Regions from separate parts of the Anthropogastromicrobium sp. genome, predicted to be linked through region 2. Evidence: a T-box and tRNA genes for the amino acid it is inferred to sense, from the RefSeq annotation. Region 2 holds a T-box; the other holds one or more tRNA genes.

Region 1 (8,399 bases), on a different contig from region 2:
AGGCTTGCCCGGGACCGCAGGACAGTGCTTACTTGTTTGATAGATTTTTAGATATGATGGCAGCAGGAAAAAATAAATAATAGACGACAGGAGGAAACACAGCAATGCCAAAGGATAGCAGTATAAAGAAGGTTCTTGTAATTGGTTCGGGTCCGATTGTCATCGGCCAGGCAGCAGAGTTTGACTATGCAGGTACACAGGCCTGCCGTTCATTAAAGGAGGAGGGTGTATCAGTTGTTCTTGTAAACTCTAATCCGGCGACGATTATGACAGATAAAAGAATTGCTGATCATGTCTATATCGAGCCGTTAACAGCAGAGGTGTTAGAGCAGATTATCGAAAAAGAGCGTCCTGACAGTGTTCTTCCGACACTGGGAGGTCAGGCTGGTCTAAATCTTGGTATGGAGCTTGCAGAGAAAGGTATTCTTGAAAAATATGGATGCCGTTTGATTGGTACTACACCAGAGACGATCAGAAAGGCAGAGGATCGTCAGGAATTTAAGGATACAATGGAAAAGATTGGAGAGCCTTGTGCAGCATCTAAGGTTGTTCACAACATTCCAGATGGTCTTGAATTTGCAGAACAGATCGGTTATCCAGTTGTTCTTCGTCCTGCCTACACACTTGGAGGAAGCGGCGGCGGAATCGCATATGACAAAGAGCAGATGGAGGAAATTTTAGGAAATGGTCTTCGTCTTTCCCGTGTAGGTGAGGTTTTGGTTGAGCGCTGCATCGCAGGATGGAAAGAGATTGAGTACGAGGTAATGCGTGATGGTGCAGGAAATGTAATTACAGTCTGCAACATGGAAAACATTGACCCTGTTGGTGTTCATACAGGAGATAGTATAGTTGTTGCACCGTCTCAGACGCTTGGTGATAAGGAATATCAGATGCTTCGTACCTCAGCGTTAAATATCATCAGTGAGTTAAAGATTACTGGAGGATGTAACGTTCAGTACGCATTAAAGCCAGACAGCTTTGAGTATTGTGTTATTGAGGTAAACCCGCGTGTAAGCCGTTCCTCTGCACTGGCATCAAAGGCAACAGGTTATCCGATTGCAAAGGTTGCAGCAAAGATTGCACTTGGCTACACTCTTGATGAGATTCCGAATGCCATCACAAAGAAAACCTTCGCAAGTTTCGAGCCAATGTTAGACTACTGCGTTGTCAAGATTCCGAGACTGCCATTTGATAAGTTTATCAGTGCATCAAGAAAGCTGACAACACAGATGAAGGCAACAGGAGAAGTTATGGCAATCTGTGATAACTTCGAGGGTGGTCTTATGAAGGCACTTCGTTCTCTTGAGCAGCATGTTGACAGCCTTGTAACAGATGAGTACAGCAAGCTGACGGCAGATGAGTTTGAGGAGCAGATGAGTATTGTCGATGACCGCAGAATCTTCCGCATTGCAGAGGCAATCCGCAGAGGCTACAGCTATGAAAAGATCCATCAGATCACAATGATTGATCCGTGGTTTATTGACAAGATTGCTATTCTTGTAGAGATGGAGACACGTCTGAAAACAGAAGAACTTACTCCTGATCTGTTAAAGGAAGCAAAGCGTATTGAATTCCCGGATAAGTTAATCGCATCCTTAAGCGGCAAGACTGAGGATCAGGTAAAGAAGATGCGCTATGACAATGGCATCACAGCAGCCTTTAAGATGGTTGATACATGTGCAGCAGAGTTTGCAGCAACTACACCATATTATTATTCTGTTTTTGGAAGCGAGAATGAGGCGAAAAAGACAGAGGGAAGAAAGAAGGTTCTTGTTCTTGGTTCTGGACCTATCCGTATCGGACAGGGTATTGAGTTTGACTTCTGTTCTGTTCATTGTACGTGGGCATTTGCAAAGGAAGGCTATGAGACTGTTATCATCAATAATAACCCTGAAACAGTTTCAACCGATTTCGATATTGCAGATAAGCTGTATTTTGAGCCACTGACACCAGAAGATGTGGAGAGTATTGTAAATCTGGAGCATCCAGACGGCGCTGTTGTTCAGTTTGGCGGTCAGACAGCAATTAAGCTGACTGAGGCCTTAATGAAGATGGGAGTTCCGATTCTTGGAACGAGCGCAAAAGACGTTGATGCGGCAGAGGATCGTGAGCTGTTTGACCAGATTCTTCGCGAGACAAAGATTCCGCGTGCATCAGGCGGCACTGTATTTACAGTAGAAGAGGCATTAAAGGTTGCGCATGAGCTTGGTTATCCAGTTCTTGTTCGTCCGTCATACGTTCTTGGCGGTCAGGGTATGCAGATTGCAATCAACGATGAGGATATTACGCAGTATATTGGTATTATCAATCGTTATGCACAAGAGCATCCGATTCTTGTAGATAAATATCTGATGGGTAAGGAGCTTGAGGTTGATGCTGTATGTGATGGACAGGATATTTTGATTCCTGGTATCATGGAGCACATTGAGCGTGCAGGTATCCACTCTGGTGATAGTATTTCTGTTTATCCGGCAAAGAGCATAAGTCAGAAGACAAAAGAAACTATCGTTGAGTATACAAAGCGTCTGGCAAGAGCGCTTCATGTAAGAGGTCTGATTAATATTCAGTTTATCGAGTATCAGGGAGCTGTTTATGTAATCGAGGTTAATCCGCGTTCTTCACGTACCGTACCGTATATCAGTAAGGTAACAGGAATCCCGATTGTTGATCTGGCAACACAGGTCATCATTGGAAATACAATTCGTGGTCTTGGTTATGAGCCAGGTTTGCAAAAGGAAGCAGATTATTACGCAATTAAGATGCCGGTATTCTCCTTTGAGAAGCTGCGCGGAGCTGATATTGCACTTGGACCAGAGATGAAGTCAACAGGTGAGTGTCTTGGAATCGGCAAGACCTTTAACGAGGCACTTTATAAGGCTTTCCTTGGTGCAGGCTTCCATCTTCCAAAGTATAAGAAGATGATTATTACAGTTCGCGATGATGATAAGGAAGAGATCGTAGATATTGCAAGACGTTTCAAGGCAATTGGCTACGAGATCTATGCGACAAAGGGAACAGGAGCAGCACTTCGTGCAAAGGGAGTGGATACACTTTATATAAGCAAGCTGGAGCAGGATTCACCGAATCTTCTTGATTTGATTCTTGGCCATCAGATTGATCTTGTCATTGATACACCAACACAGGGCGCAGAGCACAGCCATGATGGTTTTATTATCCGTAGAAATGCAATCGAGACAGGTGTAAATGTACTGACAGCAATCGATACAGCAAAGGCATTGATTACTAGTCTTGAGAATAGAGAAGAGCAGCTGACACTGATCGATATCGCAACCATTTGAGACACCAGGGGACAAAAGCCAGAGTGCGCTCGTGCTTGCACGAGAAAGCACATGGCTTTGGGACCTATTTAAAAACAACACCAGGGGACAATAGAAATATTGTCCCCTTATGCGTTTTGAAAGGAGAAAATTGAATGCTTAGACAAACAATAGCAGAGCTTATCGTACTATTTTTTTGCTATTCTGTCGCCGGATGGTGCATGGAAGTGATATTAAAGTATATACAGTTTCACCGTTTTATTAACCGTGGATTTTTAATTGGTCCATATTGTCCGATTTATGGCTCAGGTGCCGTTGTTGTAACAGTTTTAGTTGGTGGACTGATCGGAAATGCAAGCTATATTGTGACGTTTTTGGCGTCTTTTGTACTCTGCGGAGTCCTAGAATATTTTGTCAGCTGGTACATGGAAAAAATGTTCCATGCGCGCTGGTGGGATTACAGCCAAAAGCCAATGAATCTGCATGGCCGTATTTGGATTGGAAACTTGGTATTATTTGGAATTGGAGGTGTGGCAATTGTAAAGCTGATTGATCCAGTTTTGATGAAATGGATTCATGCCATTCCGCAGTGGATTCTTTATACGCTGTCAGGTGCAATTGTTATGCTGATGATCTGGGATAATATTGTATCACATATTGCATTTAATCTTGTTAAAAAGGAAATTGATGGCGTAGAAGCAGATAATTCTGAGGAAGTCAGCACAAAGGTGCGCCAACTTCTTCGCGAGGATCCGGTACTGCTTCGCCGTATCGGAGAGGCATATCCGAACTTAGAAATCAATTCTAAGAAATTTGCAGAGAAGCTAAAGGCACAGGCAGAGGCTGTACAGGAGAGTGTAGAAGAGAAGAAGCAGGCAGTGGCGGATGCTGTAGCAGAGGGAAAATTGGCGGCAGAAGCGGCAGCAGAAGAACGGAGACTGGCAGCAGAGGAGCGAAAACAGCTAGTGCAGGAGGCTGTTGAAGAGAAAAAAATAGCTTTTGAGGAGAAAAAGCAGGCAGTAGCTCTTGCTGTGTCAAAAGCACAGCAAAAGCGGCAGTCAGAAGAGGCTTTTCGTGCTCGCATGAAAAAAGCAGATCAGAAAAAACGTGAAGAAAAAATAAGAAAAGGAAATAAAAAATGAGATATCAACCATTGTCGAGGCGACTGATCAATTTGATCTATCCGCTCGTCATCTATATGGCTATAGGAATGGCAGTGCTAGGTATTTATCCAAACGGCGGTCTGATGGCAAATCTGATTGAAAAAGTGTCCTGTATTATAATTATGGGAATTTTATTTTATAAAGATTCCAAACAGATTCGCTGGGAAGGCAAGAAGCTGTCACTTTATTCTGTAATCATCATGATTATTATTGGAATATGTGCCTGTATTGGCGTTAATATGCTGTTTGAGTTAACTGGGTTAAAGACAATCAGAGAAGAAGATGCAAAAAACGTAGCAAAGGCACTTTATTCAGATAAGCTGTGGCTTCAGATACTTGTAGTTGGCATTGCAGCACCAGTGGCAGAGGAACTTTTATTTCGCGGTATCCTTTACAGAAGAATGCGTACGTGGCTTAGTGTGGGGCCGTCAGCCTTGGCAGCGCTTTTGATTTTTGCCGCAGTTCATGGCAATCTGCTTCAGGCACTGTACGCATTTATTTTAGGAGCACTTCTTGTTTGGGCATATGAACGGTTCGCAAAGCTTACAGCACCAATTATTTTGCATGTATCAGCCAACCTCATATCTATTATTGTACAGCAAAGCACATGGCTTAGCAGCTATTTGCAGACATATGCAGTGGCTGCCTGCATCATTGGTCTTGCAGGAACAGCTGCAGGAGTTGTGTATATTACAGTTCACGAATAAGCCAGAAACTATTGCACCGAGGGGCTTTCATAAACAGTAACTTTTGTATTTGACAAAAAGACCTTGCAGTAGCCTGAAAAATTGTATATAATCACCTTGTATGGTATTTGTACAGGAAAATTTGCACTGCAGCATATGCTGCTAGGTTACAGAAAGGTATTTATGATGAAACTTTTAACAATAACAGTTCCAAGCTATAATTCAGAGGCATATTTGGATCGCTGCATGGCAACGCTGCTTCCGGGTGGTGATGAGGTAGAGATTTTGATCGTGGATGACGGATCAACAGACCGTACAGCAGAAATTGCGGACGAATATGAGAGAAAATATCCGAATATTGTGCGGGCAATTCATAAGGAAAACGGAGGTCATGGAGACGCAGTAACGACGGGAATCAGAAATGCAACAGGTCTGTTCTTTAAAGTAGTTGACAGTGATGATAGCCTTGCACCAGAAGCTTATAAGCAGGTGCTTGATTTTTTGCGCCGTATTGTCAAAAAAAATCATGAGCTTGATATGCTGATTTCCAATTTTGTTTACAATCGTCATGACGAGAATGGTGACGTGCTTCGCCAGAAGTCAATTGATTATCGCAAGACACTTCCAAGGGGACGTTTCTTTAGCTGGAAAGAAATAGGTAAGTTCCAGACAGGTCATTATCTTTTGATGCATGCAGTAATATACCGCACCAGTCTGTTAAAGGGAATTAACCTGACGCTTCCAAAGCATACATTCTATGTTGATAATATTTATGTATACAAGCCATTTCCATATGTGCGCGTTATGTACTATCTGGATGTAGATTTTTATATGTACTATACGGGAAGAGAAGATCAGTCTGTTAATCAGCAGGTTATGATGAAGCGAATCGACCAGCAGGATCGCGTCAATCGCATCATCTTTGATGCATTTGATCTTGAAAAGATCAGCAACAAAAAGCTGCGCAGCTATTTATATAGCTATCTGCAGATTATGTGTACGGTAACTACAGTTCATTATGCGTTAATTAACACAGAGGATTCAAAACAAAAAAAGGAAGCACTTTGGAGCTATATGAAAAAAGAAAATCAAACTATGTGGCATCATCTTCGTTTTAGTGCTCAGGGAATTGCACTAAATCTTCCAGGTAAGGTCGGAAGAGCGATTGTATGCAGGGGATATGGTTTGGCACAGCGCTTCTTTGGATTTAGTTAATAATTTTTTTTGGAAAAGGAGAGTTATTATTAAGACTCTCCTTTTTTGTGGGATGAAATTTTATGACACAAAAAAGGACCGCTTGCGCGATCCTTGTAGTCAGTAGCGGAAGGGAGATTTGAACTCTCGACACCACGGGTATGAACCGTGTGCTCTAGCCAGCTGAGCTATTCCGCCAAGATGGGGCCTATAGGGCTCGAACCTATGACCCTCTGCTTGTAAGGCAGATGCTCTCCCAGCTGAGCTAAGACCCCTTGACAAAGAGAAGTATAGCGCATATCAAAGAAAATGTCAAGCAAATTTTTTAAAAAATTCCGAAAATTTTTATAGATTCTGCGTGGAAAATAAAAGTGAGTCGTGATATGATATTGATACCAGGGTCAAAAGGTCAGAAATCCGATGCAAGAGAATTTCTGACTTCTTGACTCGCCAAAAACATGAGTAAGTAGCCATTTTTTGAAGAAAATGAGCGGATTACGAAATGATAATTATAAAACAAAGAAAGGTAAGGAGATTTGATATGAGAGTTGGTATGGGATATGATGTGCATCGCCTCGTTGAGGGACGCAAACTGATTTTAGGCGGTGTAGAGATTCCGTATGAAAAAGGACTTCTTGGTCATTCTGACGCAGATGTGCTGCTTCATGCAATAATGGATGCGCTGCTTGGTGCGGCTGCACTTGGAGATATTGGTCAGCATTTTCCAGACACGGATCCGGCATATAAGGGAGCATCAAGCATAGAATTGCTAAAAAGAGTAGGAGAACTTCTTGAGGAAAATTGTTACTACATCAGCAATATAGATGCAACTGTTATTGCACAGAGACCGAAGCTTGCCGGATATCGTGAGCAGATGAGAGCAAATATTGCAGAGGCACTTCATCTTGAACTCGATCAGGTAAACATTAAGGCAACAACAGAAGAAGGACTAGGCTTTACAGGAACAGGAGAGGGCATCTCTTCACAGGCAGTATGCTTAATTGATAAGCCGGAATTTTATATGGACGGTACGATTGGCTGCGGTGGCTGTGGCGGCTGTAAAAATTGATCTATAACTGATTTTTAGAAATTGAAAATTTGAAAGGATAACTGGAAAATAATGGGAGGACTTGATTTATTCGGGTGTCTTTGGCTCTTTTTCGTATATTCATTTTTTGGGTGGATTGCAGAAACGTGTTTTTGCGTCTTAAAATACCGAAAATTTATGAACAGAGGTATGCTAAACAGCCCACTTTGTATTGTATATGGCATTGCAGCAGTAATTATAACAATTGGCTTTCCAGAATTGTTTGATGAGATACCGATTTTGTTTCTGGGCTGTGCGGGAGTTAGTACACTTCTTGAGTGGTTTACAGCAAAGATTCTTGAAAAATTGGATCATAAAAAATGGTGGGACTATTCTTCTAAAAGATGGAATCTTGATGGATACATCTGTCTGCAGTATTCTATTGTATGGGGTATCTTAGGCGTTTTATCAGTTAAGTTTGTAACACCTGTTTTGATGAAACTTTATCATATGGTACCATCATTTATGATGCAGATTGCATTGTGGGCACTGCTTGGTGTGTTAATAGTTGATATTTTGGGATCTACATATATCATTCGCGGCAGTGTAAAGAGAAATGATACGATTCAAAAGATTGATCACGAACTCTATAGCAGAAAAAAACGATTTGGAAGATGGCTTGAAAAGCATATCCTTATGCGTGTGGAAAAAGCATATCCTGCGATCAATGAGGGAGAACGCGTAGAGAAGGAAAAAATAACCGTTTTTGCTGAAGGCTGCAGTTTTTACAAGCTTGTATTATTGTTTTTTATAGGTGCATTTGCAGGCGATTTGATAGAGACTATATTTTGCCGTATCACGATGGGGTACTGGATGAGCAGAAGCAGCGTTGTATGGGGTCCATTTAGTATTGTATGGGGTCTTGCAATGGTGGTGGCAACATCGCTTTTGTACAACTACAGAAATCGCTCCTCATCGTTTATTTTTGCGATGGGAACCGTATTAGGCGGTGTATACGAGTATTTGTGCAGCGTTTTTACGGAAATCGTGT
Region 2 (8,399 bases):
ATAACCAATCATACTAAATAATATAGCGGTAACAATTGTCTCCAGTGCAAAACCTTTAAGATAATCATATCCTTTTTGTATAACATCGGCGTCTGTTGTAAATATTCCTGTCAAAAAATCCCCCTTAAGAAGAACAATGGCAAACACAACCATTCCAATCAAAACACCTACACCAATTCCAGTAAACATCGCGTTTTTAGCTCTTTTTTCGTTTCCTGCTCCAACGTTTTGTGATACAAATGATGCCATTGACTGCATTAAGGAACTTGGAATCAACATCGCAAAATTTACAATTTTACACGCAACACCATATCCAGATGAAGCCTCTAATCCCAGACGATTGACAAATGCACAAAGTGCAAGGAATGAAATCTGAGTCAAGCATTCCTGAAGTGCTAATGGAAGACCAATTTTCAGTGCACGCTTGCAGTGGCTATTAACCTTAAAATCAGCTTTTGTGATTTTAAATGGAAGCTTCTTTTTCATCAGCATCCATAATGCAAACACAACACTTACAGCCTGTGCTACTACAGTCGCAATCGCTGCACCTGCTGCATCCATACGAAACCCTGCTACTAATATTAAATCTCCTGCAATATTGATAACACATGCAACTGCAACAAATATCAATGGTGACTTACTGTCTCCAAGTCCTCTAAAAATAGCAGAAAGAACATTATAAGCAACAATAAAGAAAATACCGCTTCCGCATATCTTTACATAAACAGATGTCAGACTTACTGCTTCCTCTGGTGCCTGCATCAATACAGCAATCGGACGCGAAAACACGATCATTATAACAAACAGCACTGCTGACATTACCGCAAATACAACTACAGAACCGCCAATCAGTGCACCAATTGACTGTGTCCTCTTCTCGCCAATATATCTTGCAATCAAAACAGTAATACCCATTGCGAACTGTGTTATCACAAATGTTACAAGATTTAATACCTGACTGCCTGTAGATACTGCTGAAAGACCAGATGTCGTTCCAAATCTTCCCACCACAAGAAGATCAACTGCACCATATGCTGCCTGCAGCACAAGTGCACCAAGAATCGGAATCATAAATGGAATTAATTTTCCAAGTATGCTGCCTTGCGTGAAATCTGCCTTATCATTTACTTTTTCTCTACTCAATGTCAACTCTCCTTTCGCTCATGACCTGATAAAATTTCTTTATTGTCTGAATCATACAATCTGCTTCCTCATCAGAAATCATGTCCAGATACGGAGCCAGTCTGCTGTAATAGTTTCTGTCGTACTTATCAGACAATTCTTCTCCACTTTTTGTAATCGCAATATACGTAACTCTCCCGTCTTCGTCTGAAGAAATCTTCTTGAGATATCCCTTCTCTTCCATAGCTTTGACTGTTCTCGTGACACCTGGTCTTGGAAGATTTAAAGCATCACTAATATCAGATACCTTCACATACTCTTTTGTTTTCTGCAGCGTATGAATAACATCAAGATATTGGATATATGCCGGACTAACACCATCTGGAAGCTTTGGAAGCAGTTCTCTGATTCTTTTTGCCATATAGCAGGCATCAAGCATCCGTTTTATTTTCTCAGAATCCATGTTTTCTCCTTTCTTGTTTTGGTGGTCAATTATAGTAATCTTCTATATAATTATCACTGATAATTATTTAGTTACCATTGATAATTATATGATGTTGTTTTTTTAATGTCAAGCTGCTTTTTATAATAAAAAACCGGGGGCAAATTGCTGCCCCCGGTCAAAAAAAGTACACGATCAATCATGTCTTTCTTCCATATTATCATATGTTTCACAAAATCGTGCTGCAAAGGATGCCGGCTCATCTGCTGCATATAAATGAGACAGATCTCCAAAGGACTGCATACGAAAGCTTGCAATACCTTCTCTTCTCTCCTCTGTGTACAATGTTGTCACAGAAGACGGTGCCGCTGCTGTCCCATGCCAAAGAACAACTGGTGATATTCCAAGCAGATGACCAAGCATCACGCACTCTACACCAAAATGGCAAAACAGCACAATCGTATCTCTGTTTGCATGCTCTGCACGATAATAGCCATTCTCTCTTGTATATCCATGCTTTTTTAACAGTGAATCCAGACCATCATACACCCATGCTGATTCAGTATCTGCCTTTGCCTTTTTCATAAATGGTGTGTTCATCCACTGATCCTTATCATAATATGCTGGCTCACTTGTCCAACGAGCAGGAAGCAAATCCCAACAAACCTTATAAGTACCAGTATCCTCATCAATCGCCGGTGCCTCGAACTCACGAAGCCACTTAAACTCAGTCGCTGTCATACCAAGCTTCTTTAAGGTCAAGGATGCTGTATCCTTTGCACGGCCAAGCGGTGATGTATAAATATAGGTATGTTCCTTCTGCAGTTGTTTTTCCATGCGAACAGAAAGAAATTCTGCTTCTCTCCATCCTTTTTCTGTCAAAGAGTCAATCTCATAATTTGGATCGCCATGGCGAACAATAATAAGTCTCATTTTTCTTTCCTTTCTATATTTAATAGTTTCAATTTTCACTTAATTTCCACTTATTTTCACCATGATTTTAGCATAACAGCAAAAATGTGACAAGTGCAAATATTGTTAACTTCGAATCATAATCTTCTCCGCTGCCGTGCAAGCATAAAGATCACCAAGTGTCTTCTGATAAAATTCCCGGTACGCTTTTGGGCATGTAATCGTCAGCTTTTCAATAGGATCTTTCATCGACATCTGTTTTTGCGTCTTATCTTTTCTTACCTGTGTCAGTGTTGCCTTTACATGTTCGCCAAATTCAAGATACTCTGTCTGTGTCGTTTTCGTTTGCCAAATAGTCTGATGCAGCGAAATCTCTTTTTCGTATTGACGATAATATTCCTGAAAGATATAGTCTGTCATATACGGTGTATAAATCGCATACAGCTTAAGGATTCCAAGAAGACTGTAATACAGCGCAGTCTGACCAGATCTGCAATTTTCTTCTCCATGCTTTTGTGGCTGATAAAGGCGTTCTTTTGCAATTTCAATATAAAAATCGCAGAAATCGCTCCAAAAAAGCTCATCAATTTCATGGCGTGCCTGTCCGATCTCAAATTCATTTAGAAGCTGTGCTGCGCGAATCGTTGTCTCATTTACGCGTTCCATGATCCAGCGATCTATCGGAAGCATTTTTTCTTCCTTCATCGCATTCTCTGGTGTAAACTCATTCAACTGAAAAATTACAAATTTAGATGCATTGTACAGCTTATTTAAAAAACGTTTTGAAATTTTTAGTTCTTCCTCGCTGAAAAATGTATCTGTTCCTAGCTTGCTGTTTGCCGCCCAGTAGCGCATCGCATCCGCAGAATGTTTTTCTATCAGCATCATCGGTGAATTGGACGCATTATTTTTTGACTTGCTAATTTTTTCTCCCGGCTTTGCCAAGACAAAACCACTAATCATTATATCTTTCCACGGAACCTGTCCTGTATGATACAGACTCTTTACAATAGTATAGAATGCCCATGTACGAATGATCTCATGTGCCTGACTTCGCATTCCCATTGGAAAAATCTCATCTGAAATGTCGTCAGTCTCTTTATAGTGTGCATTGATTAATGGTGTTACTGACGATGTTGCCCATGTATCAAACACAGCCGTCTCTGGAATAAACTCATTACAGCCGCACGTACATGCTTTTAATGGACTCTGCTCAAGCGGATTTACTGGCAGTTGGCTCTCCTCTGCAAAAATCGGTTTGCCACACTTTTTGCAGTACCATACTGGAAATGGAACACCAAAATAACGCTGTCTTGAAATACACCAATCCCACTTTAAGTTTTCAACCCAAATTTTATAGCGGTTCTTCATATGCTCTGGATGCCATCGAATCTCATCTGCTGCCTTTAAAAAACGGTCCTTCTCTGAGAGAACATCAATATACCACTGTTTTGACATAATGAACTCAACCTCATGCTGACAGCGCTCATGAACAGCAACCATATGATGAATCGTCTCTTGTTTTACCAAAAGATTTTGCTTCTTTAGTAATTCAATGATATACGCTCTGGCCTTTTTTACAGTCATTTTCCCTATAAAATCAATTTTCTCGCTGATTGTTCCATCTGCAAGAATCACTTCCTTAGATGTTAACTTATGCTTCTGATACCACTCAACGTCGGCTGAATCACCAAATGATGCACACATAACTACGCCAGTTCCCTTGTCCATCGCTACAGTATCATCTGCAAGAATTGGAATTTCAAAATCATATAACGGAACTATTGCTTTCTGACCGATAAACTTCTTATATCGCGTATCATCTGGATGAACAAAAATGCAGGCGCATCCAGCAAGCAGTTCTGGTCTTGTTGTCGCAATCAAGAGATTGCCAATAGGTGTAGTAAAATTCAGATAGTTAAATACCGTCTCACACTCTTTTGTCTCAAGCTCGGCCTGTGCAATTGAAGTTTGGCATTCAGTACACCACAGTACTGGAGATGTCTTCATGTAGGCTTTTCTCTTCTTTGCCAGCTCAATAAAAGAGCGCTGTGAAATTCTTTGTGCCCGATCTGATACTGTCTGATACTGCAAATTCCAGTCTACACTAAAACCCAGACGACTCCACAGTTCTTTAAACTCGCCCTCGTAAGTTCCTATCGTTTTCATACACTTTGCCCGAAATTCACTTCGAGGCATCTGATTTGCCCGAATTTTTTCATCGCGCTCAACTAAGCGCTCTGTCGGCAGTCCATTATCATCAAAACCAAATGGATAAAATACATCGTATCCCTGCATCCTCTTAAAACGCGCAATCATCTCTGCCTGTGTATAGGAAAATACATGACCAATATGAAGCTTTCCGCTTACAGTCGGCGGCGGCGTATCAATTGAAAAGATTTTTCTCTCTTTTCCATTCTGATAGCGATAGATATCATTATCCTGCCACATTTTCTCCAATGCTTTCTCTGCCTTTTGAAAATCATACTTTTTTTCCATTACAGATTCCTCCTGAATATAAAGATTATCCAACACAGACAAAAAAACGCCCTGAGCCAAACGCCCAGGGCGAACATACATGTCCGTGATACCACCTAGATTCAGAAATACTTCTGCACTCAATACAATACGGGAATTTATTTTTAATTCCGATATTGCTTCCCTTATAACGGTGGGAATCTCCGTTGGAGTCTACTAAAGCTGTAAAAATATACCTGTTCGATCCAAAGCTCAAAGGCTACTTCCATGCGTCCTTCACGAAATTTTTCACCAACCAATTTCTCTCTGTCCATCCGGAAACTGCATGTACTCCTCCTCGTCAATGCTTTTTGTCTGTAATTGTTACGCACAGTATATCACAAAAATATGCAATGTCAAGCTTTTTATTATTTTTATTTATCCCAACGTCTGCACAACTTTTCAATATCTTCTGTGAAACGGCGAATATCTTTATTGGCACCTTCTCTGTATTTTTTTACAATAGCTAGAAGCTGCTGTGCTGCATCAAACAGTTTTCGATATACATCACTCATCCGGCCTTCTCTTGGCTGATAATCCTTCTTAACATACTCTCTTGTTCCTTCACGAATTTTTTGATCTGACAGCAAATCCCACGATTCTCCTGTGTATGGTGCCGTTGCATTAATCCCATAGGTAGTTGTCAAAAGAGATGCAAATGAATCTGTGACAGTATCCTCTCCATGAACAACAAATACATGTGTTGGCTTAGGTGCAATATGGCTTACCCAGCGCACAAGTCCTTCTCTGTCTGCGTGACCGCTTATTCCCGTCATGCGTGCAATTCGTGCCTTTACACAAATTTCTTCTCCAAAAAGTCTTATATTTTTTGCACCGCCTAACAGCACGCAGCCAAGGCTTCCCTCTGCCTGATAACCAGCAAATAAAATGGTGCATTCTGGTCGCCAAAGATTATGTTTTAAATGATGACGGATTCGTCCGGCATCGCACATGCCAGATGCTGAGAGAATGACCTTGGGTTTTGGATCTTCATTGATAGCACGTGATTCCTCTACGCTCACGGACAATCGAAGTCCCGGAAAACGAATCGGATTAATTCCCTGACGCACAAGTGCCATGGCTTCCTCATCAAAGCATTCCTGTGTATTTGTCATAAAAATATTTGTAGCCTCCACAGCAAGCGGACTATCCACAAAGACTTCTGTATGTTCAAATTCTGGCAGTTCATGATCTACCTTAAGCTGTCTTAAAAAATATAATATTTCCTGTGTACGTCCAACTGCAAAACAAGGGATCACTAAATTTCCGCCGGCAGCAAGTGTCTCCTTTAAAATTTGCTTTAACTCACTTTTACAGTCTAAAAGAGAAATGCCCTGATCATGACTTCTATTTCCATACGTTGATTCCATAACAACATAATCGGCATCGTCCACATATAATGGATCTTTAATCAATGGCTGATTCATATTTCCAATATCACCGGAGAACACAATTTTCTTTGTATGTCCTGCTTCTGTCAACCATACCTCAATAGACGCTGAGCCAAGCAAATGGCCAACATCTCTCATCCTGATTTGAATGCCTGGTGCAATATCAATCTTTTTTTCATATTCACATGGAACAAAATATGTCAGCACATTTTCTGCATCCTCAATAGTATAGACAGGAACCACCGGCTCTGCATCACTTCTCTTATTTTTTCTGTTTTTCCACTCTGCTTCAGACTCCTGAATATGAGCGCTATCCTTCAACATGATTCGACATAGCTGCGTCGTTGCCTTTGTTGCAAAAATACTTCCACGAAAACCATTTTTATAAAGATACGGCAGCATTCCAGAGTGATCAATATGCGCATGCGTCAGAAAAACATAATCAATCTGGGAAATTGGAAACGGCAGTTCTTCATTCACATAAATATCACGTCCCTGCTCCATGCCACAATCAACAATAATATTCTTATTACATGCCTCCAGACAATGACAGCTTCCTGTCACTTCATGAGCAGCTCCATTAAATGTTAATTTCATAGCAAAACCCTCCTTTTTCAGTTTTTCTTATACTTCTATATATATTATACTATTTCTATCTCTATAAATCCAGACTATTTTCTTACAATTATATTTCATGATTTTGCATAAGAGCCATTTCCTTACGATACGAAGATGGAGTCATTCCCGTTATTTTTAGAAATGTGCGGTTAAAATAACTTATGCTATTAAAGCCACATAATGACGCTACCTCACTGATTTTTTTAGAAGATCTGGCAAGCATCTGGCTGCTGTTTAACACACGGCATCTGTTTAGATAACAAAATGGTGTCATTCCTGTCCATGCCTGAAACAATCTGCAAAATTGACCTCTGCTTAGATGAACCAGACTGGCAAGTTCTTCAAGCGTTAAATCTTCCATGTAATGTGTCTCAATATATGACACTGATTTTTGCAGATATTCAAGCTGCGGTCTTCTTTTTTTTGCATCTGGATAAAATGACTTTAAATGATGATCATACAATTTTTGCCAGATCATTAAAAACGTTCCCTGAATCAAAAGTTCCTTTGCTGCAATTTTCTCCTCATCCATAGAAAATATAAATTTCAGCTGCGTTAATATTTCCTTATGCCAATTTTTTTCTGACGTAAATGTTACGGCATACTTCCATGATCCACTGCAAACAGGATACATATATTTTTGAAAGCATTCTGAGTTATGCGGTGAAATAAGCCACAGCGGATCAGCTACTGCGGCATGAAATAAAACAGTCCCTTTAGTTCTTGCCCAATGCATAAGCTTTGGAGGCACGAAAATACCATCTCCTTTCTTTAAAAGAAATGCATGATTTTCAATAAAAAACTCTACTTCTCCTTCCTCCACATAGAAAAACTCCAGTTCTGGATGCCAGTGAAGATAAAGTGCTGGGAAGTTTTTTTCTGGCAGCGCTGCTACACCATCTGTTTCTGTAGGAATTTCTATTTTTGTTGTATGAACAGACACTGGAACAAAATGAGATTTGTGAGGTACTGTTTCTCTATATTGATCTTTTTTCTGTGTACTCATTTTCACGCTCCTTTCTTTTCTATATCGTAACACATTTTAAAAAAATGCGCAATATAGTGCTACTTTTTGATACCATTTTTCAAGTATTTCTTTTTTATTTTTTGTATGATAAAGCTATTAAATGATGTCAATACAAGATGATAATTGACAGAAAGGTGGATTTATGAATACTATGCATCAAGAGGGCAATGCCCTTATTTACGAAAATGATGGAGAACTTTTACGTATTGAACCTTGGGGCAAGAATAGTCTGCGTGTTCGCTCTGTTATGCAGGGTCCAATCTGTGATACTGACTATGCACTTATTGAGCTGAATGAAGCTGATAAAGCAATTGTACCATCGATTTCAGTATCCGAATATGAAGCAAGTATTACAAACGGAAAAATAACA

Evidence for each region. A T-box is a leader RNA that pairs with one kind of tRNA and senses whether it is charged. The one in region 2 lies ahead of WJP93_RS00965 (valine--tRNA ligase), so its partner is inferred to be a tRNA-Val.
Region 1: it encodes a tRNA-Val, which carries the amino acid that the T-box ahead of WJP93_RS00965 (valine--tRNA ligase) is inferred to sense. The anticodon was not compared.

What each region holds. Positions count from the first base shown of each region.
Region 1 covers NZ_JAXWCK010000049.1:4,473-12,871, reverse strand. The annotation lists gene WJP93_RS11415 (carbamoyl phosphate synthase small subunit) at 1-80, shown strand, start outside; gene carB (carbamoyl-phosphate synthase large subunit) at 105-3,299, shown strand; gene WJP93_RS11405 (putative ABC transporter permease) at 3,434-4,420, shown strand; gene WJP93_RS11400 (CPBP family intramembrane glutamic endopeptidase) at 4,417-5,148, shown strand; gene WJP93_RS11395 (glycosyltransferase family 2 protein) at 5,314-6,342, shown strand; tRNA gene WJP93_RS11390 (tRNA-Met) at 6,446-6,519, opposite strand; tRNA gene WJP93_RS11385 (tRNA-Val) at 6,524-6,596, opposite strand; gene ispF (2-C-methyl-D-erythritol 2,4-cyclodiphosphate synthase) at 6,863-7,390, shown strand; gene WJP93_RS11375 (putative ABC transporter permease) at 7,442-8,399, shown strand, end outside.
Region 2 covers NZ_JAXWCK010000012.1:27,313-35,711, reverse strand. The annotation lists gene WJP93_RS00980 (MATE family efflux transporter) at 1-1,071, opposite strand, end outside; gene WJP93_RS00975 (MarR family transcriptional regulator) at 1,136-1,585, opposite strand; gene WJP93_RS00970 (histidine phosphatase family protein) at 1,760-2,497, opposite strand; gene WJP93_RS00965 (valine--tRNA ligase) at 2,603-4,975, opposite strand; T-box leader at 5,038-5,307, opposite strand; gene WJP93_RS00960 (MBL fold metallo-hydrolase) at 5,368-6,981, opposite strand; gene WJP93_RS00955 (AraC family transcriptional regulator) at 7,070-8,008, opposite strand; gene WJP93_RS00950 (TIM-barrel domain-containing protein) at 8,172-8,399, shown strand, end outside.